2 regions of the Arthrobacter sp. JUb119 genome follow, and region 2 is predicted to be linked to the other one. Evidence: predicted binding sites of a transcription regulator. Region 2 holds the regulator's gene; the other holds the start of a gene.
What was found. Region 2 encodes Rex, which represses fermentation and respiration genes when NADH is low (regulators of the CRP and FNR family bind a similar motif). Its sites were predicted from a motif close to CTTGTGAANNNNTTCACAAG; they were not measured.
Positions count from the first base shown of each region.

Region 1: a site for Rex is predicted at 1,057-1,076, ahead of M2368_RS16770 (MarP family serine protease). Genes of this name have one in related genera too.

Region 1 covers NZ_JANUFE010000007.1:161,009-163,208, reverse strand. The annotation lists gene M2368_RS16770 (MarP family serine protease) at 1-927, opposite strand, end outside; gene M2368_RS16765 (Crp/Fnr family transcriptional regulator) at 1,132-1,809, shown strand; gene M2368_RS16760 (NUDIX hydrolase) at 1,878-2,200, opposite strand, start outside.
Region 2 covers NZ_JANUFE010000001.1:17,475-19,674, forward strand. The annotation lists gene M2368_RS00085 (HAD family hydrolase) at 1-336, opposite strand, end outside; gene M2368_RS00090 (glutaredoxin family protein) at 399-644, shown strand; gene M2368_RS00095 (redox-sensing transcriptional repressor Rex) at 672-1,346, shown strand; gene M2368_RS00100 (AI-2E family transporter) at 1,453-2,200, opposite strand, start outside.

The DNA of each region.
Region 1 (2,200 bases), on a different contig from region 2:
GGAAGCGATCAAGGCTCCGCGGATCTGCTGCGGGCCGCCCGCTGGGTGCCCGACAAAGGTTGCCGAGTCGCCGCGCATCAGGTCATCAGCGGCGAGGTCGATAGGCTCTGCCTCCAGCCCTTCGACGTAAAGCAGCGCGATGTCGGCCTTGGGATCGAAATAAACAACCTTTCCGCGGTGAACTTCGTCACCGCCGACCTCCACGGTTGCCGCGCTCAATCCGGCGACCACGTGCGCGTTGGTCATGACCAGTTCGTGGTCGACAACGAAGCCTGAGCCGGTCAGGTTCACACCGCATTGCACCGCGGTACCGGAGATCTTGGCGGCCGATTGGGCAGCGGCCAGCTGCAGGTCGTTAGCTGCCCATTCGGTGTTGGCCGGCGCCTGGACCGGGGGCGCGAAAGGCTCCAGGAATGCGGGGAGGGTTTCGGCGATCACCTTGGAGCGTGCGGTGGAAATCGCGGCATCGACAAACTCGGGTGTCAGGCCACGAATCGAGTCGATCATCTTGGACTTGCTGATCTCCAGCGAAAGCCTTGGAATACCCATGCTTGAAGTGGAAAAGGCCAAGCCACCGATGATTGTGGCGGTAATGAACACCGACAGCACGCCACCGGCAATGCGGTCCGCGGCACGCAGGAAATCGACATTCATCCAGTGGCGGATGCGAGTTGCAATCACCCGTCCCAGAGCTTGCCCGAGAATGATCAGCACGGCTGCGGTAGCTATCATCAGGCCGACCCGCCACCAGGGGTTCGTGGCGAAGGTGGAAACCAGCGGGATGGCGAAGAATGCGGCGACGCCGCCGACAATCAGGCCGAGCATGTCGCCAATGGTCAGCAGAAAACCTCGACGAACTCCAACAACGAAAAACGTCAGCAAAACAGCGCAGATGACTACGTCGAGCCAGCTGAAAATTCCGAGCACCAAGACCCCAGTTCATTCATAAAGTTCGTATAGACCCAAGGTACCCTTAGAAGCTGATGGATTTCTGCGAGCAGATTCGCGAGTTTTAGTCGAATGTGCGTGATTTTCAACATTTTCTTGGTTAAACCACGTGTGGAAACTGTCACATTGTTACCGAATACGGCACAATGAAGTAAGCGCCTACTACTGTTGACAGGAGATTTAATGGATATCGAGGTACTGCGTCGCGCGCCACTGTTTGCGTCGCTTGGTGATGAAGTATTCGCCGCGCTAACCGAAGAATTGACCGAGGTTGATCTCTCCCGCGGCGCATCGGTGTTCCGTGAAGGCGATCAGGGTGACCGTCTGTACTTCATCGTTTCGGGCAAGATCAAGCTGGGTCGCACCTCTTCGGATGGTCGCGAGAACCTGATTGCTGTTCTTGGCCCAGGCGAACTGTTTGGCGAGATGGCATTGTTCGATCCACACCCACGCAACGCAACTGCAACCGCCGTGTCCGAGACCCGCTTGGCGGGCCTGAGCCACGAGAACATGCGCAAGGCTATCTTGAACTCCCCTGAGGTCTCGATCCAGCTGCTGCAGGCTCTGGCTGCACGTCTGCGTCGTACCAATGAGTCCCTGGCCGATCTGGTCTTCTCTGACGTTCCTGGCCGTGTTGCCAAAGCTCTGTTGGATCTGGCTGACCGCTTCGGTCGCCCAGCTACCGACGGCATCCTGGTTGCCCACGAACTGACTCAGGAAGAGCTGGCTCAGCTCGTTGGTGCTTCCCGCGAAACCGTGAACAAGGCTCTGGCCGAGTTCGTGCAGCGCGGCTGGCTGCGCCTGGAAGCACGCGCCGTCGTGATCCTGGATATCCAGCGTCTGCGCCAGCGCTCGCGCTAAACCGCAGTGATGCAAACAGGCCGGGAATCCTTCAAGGATTCCCGGCCTGCTTTGTTTAAGTTCTGCTCTCAGTGCCCGGCAGTAGTCTGCCATGGGCGGGAGGATTCAGCGCTCATGGAGCCAAGGACTTCCAGATAGTAAATGCCATCGCGCACCAGCAGGTCCGGATGCTTGAGATTCAACGAACGGGCCCGCGAAAGGTAGGCGACCACTCCATTGGCCTCCGCCATGGCTTCCAGGATCATTTCCACCGCCGGGTAGCTAATCTCCGAGAGCGCGAGGTTCACTGTGTTGGGTTGGCCAACGCTGTCCCCCAGCTCGCTGGTGCTGCGTTTGGCCAATATTTCCCCGGCGGCACACCAGCGCCCCCATTTGCCTTTGCCGCGCAGCA
Region 2 (2,200 bases):
CGTACCGGTCCATAGCTTGGGTTCGATGTATTCGTCATAGATCTCGTTGCCGATCTTCTCGATCTCGGACACCGGGATCCCTCGGACCATCATCAACGCACGGTCGCGAATCTGGTGAATGTCCCCTAGGTGCTCACCGCGCGCGGCGAAGCGCAACTGCTTGAGCGCGAACCAGAGGATTTCGCGGAATTGGAAGAAGCGGCGCTCATGCAGTTTCCGGGCCAGCAGATACAGCGATGCACCGCGCACAAGGGTGTTATCTACATCGAAGAAAGCGGCGACCGTGTCCGGAGCCAGGGCGGAATTCGGGCTGGGGTGATGATCGATGGAAGACATTTGATCCAGTTTATTTCATTGCCAAGTTTAAGGGCGGTTACGGCTCGTGAGATTATAGGCAGGTGAGTACTTTGAATCAGATCCAGCTGTTGGTTCGAGAAGGCTGCCACCTGTGCCAGGCCGCACGCGCAACCGTGGCCGAGGTGACTGGCCGGTTGAATATGGAGTTTTCCGAACTGGATATTGACCAGCACCCTGAATTGCTGGCCAAGCACCACGAGGAAGTGCCGGTTCTGCTGATCAACGGAGAAGTCCGCGACTTCTGGCACATCGACGCACAGCGTCTGGAACGACTACTGAGCAGCTAGCCGCTGCCGAATAAATGAAAATGCGTTGTGCTCTTCAAGAGCACCGAAAAGTGCGGGAGAACGAAGATGTCAGAGCTTGAAGCCCGGGTCCTGCCTGAGGCCACGCTGGCTCGACTGACCCAGTACTTGCGCGCGCTGAACGCCTTGGAAGCCCAGGGCCTGGAACGCACCAGTTCCGGGGTGCTGGCCAAGGAAGCTGGAGTGAACCCCTCCATCCTGCGCAAAGACCTTTCCTGGTTGGGTTCCTACGGAACCCGCGGGGTGGGCTACGTGGTCCGCGAACTGGCAGAACATATCAGCCGCACCCTCGGCCTGAACCAGGACTGGCGTGTGGCCATCCTCGGCGCCGGTAACCTGGGGCGCGCGCTCAGCGGATATGCAGGCTTCAGGACTCGTGGCTTCAACGTCAAGGCGATCCTGGATATCGACCCCGCACTGGTCGGCAGCCCGGTCGGCGAGCTGCACGTGGAAGCGATCGCGGACTTGGCCGCAGTGGTTGAACGCGAAGAAATCAACATCGCTGTTCTGGCAATTCCGGGCGATGCTGCGCAGGACCTGGTCTACGAACTGGCCGCGCTTTCGGTCCGCTCGGTGCTCTCGTTCGCACCGATGCCGCTTCGCGTACCCGCGGGCATGAACCTGCGGCGCGTTGATCTTTCCACTGAATTGCAGATCCTGGCATACCTCGCCGTTCAAGGCTGAAGCCGCGCAGACGAGAAAAGGCGTAGCCGCGTCATCCCTTGGGTGGATGGAGCGGCTACGCCTTTATTGTCCCTGCAGGGCCTCGCGAAGAGGCTCGGCCATGCGTTTAGCGGAAGCCGGCCAGGCGAGCCTGGCGGCGCTGCGCAATGTATTGCGAAGAAGGGCGCAACCAGGCGAAGACCACGCCTGCAATGCCCAACAAGATGCCCACAACGTAGACAGCGTTGATAATTCCGGCTTGAGTGTCAGCGAACATGCTGATCATTGGAACGATAGTCACCAGATTCAGCAGTGAAAGCGCACCGAGGATCGTGGCGATAATTCGCATGGCGCCCACGCCGCGGCCAACGAAGAAGCCCACCAGGAAATACAGGGCCAAGGTGATGATCATGGAGATAATCACGAAGGTCGACATCATGGAATTGACCTGGGCCATGAAGGCCTCAGGGCTTGCCATCATCTGTTCAACCAGTGGATCCTGCTCCATGCCCGGGGTGCTCTGCATCTGGTTCTGGAACTCTTCTTGCACCAGCGACCACTGCTGGCCAATCATGTTGGCCATCATGTTGGAGTTGGTCATCAGCCAGCTGGCGAGGGCACTGAAGATGCCCGCGAGCATGATCAAGCCAAAGGCGATAGCCAAGGTCCGTGGCCGCTCGGTCGGCGGCTGCACGCCGGCGTAACCTCCCTGCTGGGCATACTGGTCGTAGCCCGGTGCCTGCGGTTGCCCGTAAGGATTCGGATTCTGGCCGTACGGGTTCTGGCCGTACGGCGAGGGCTGCTGGCCGTAGGGGTTTTCGCCGTACGGGTTCTGCGATGAACCCTGGCCGGAAGGGCCCGGGTTGTAGGGCTGG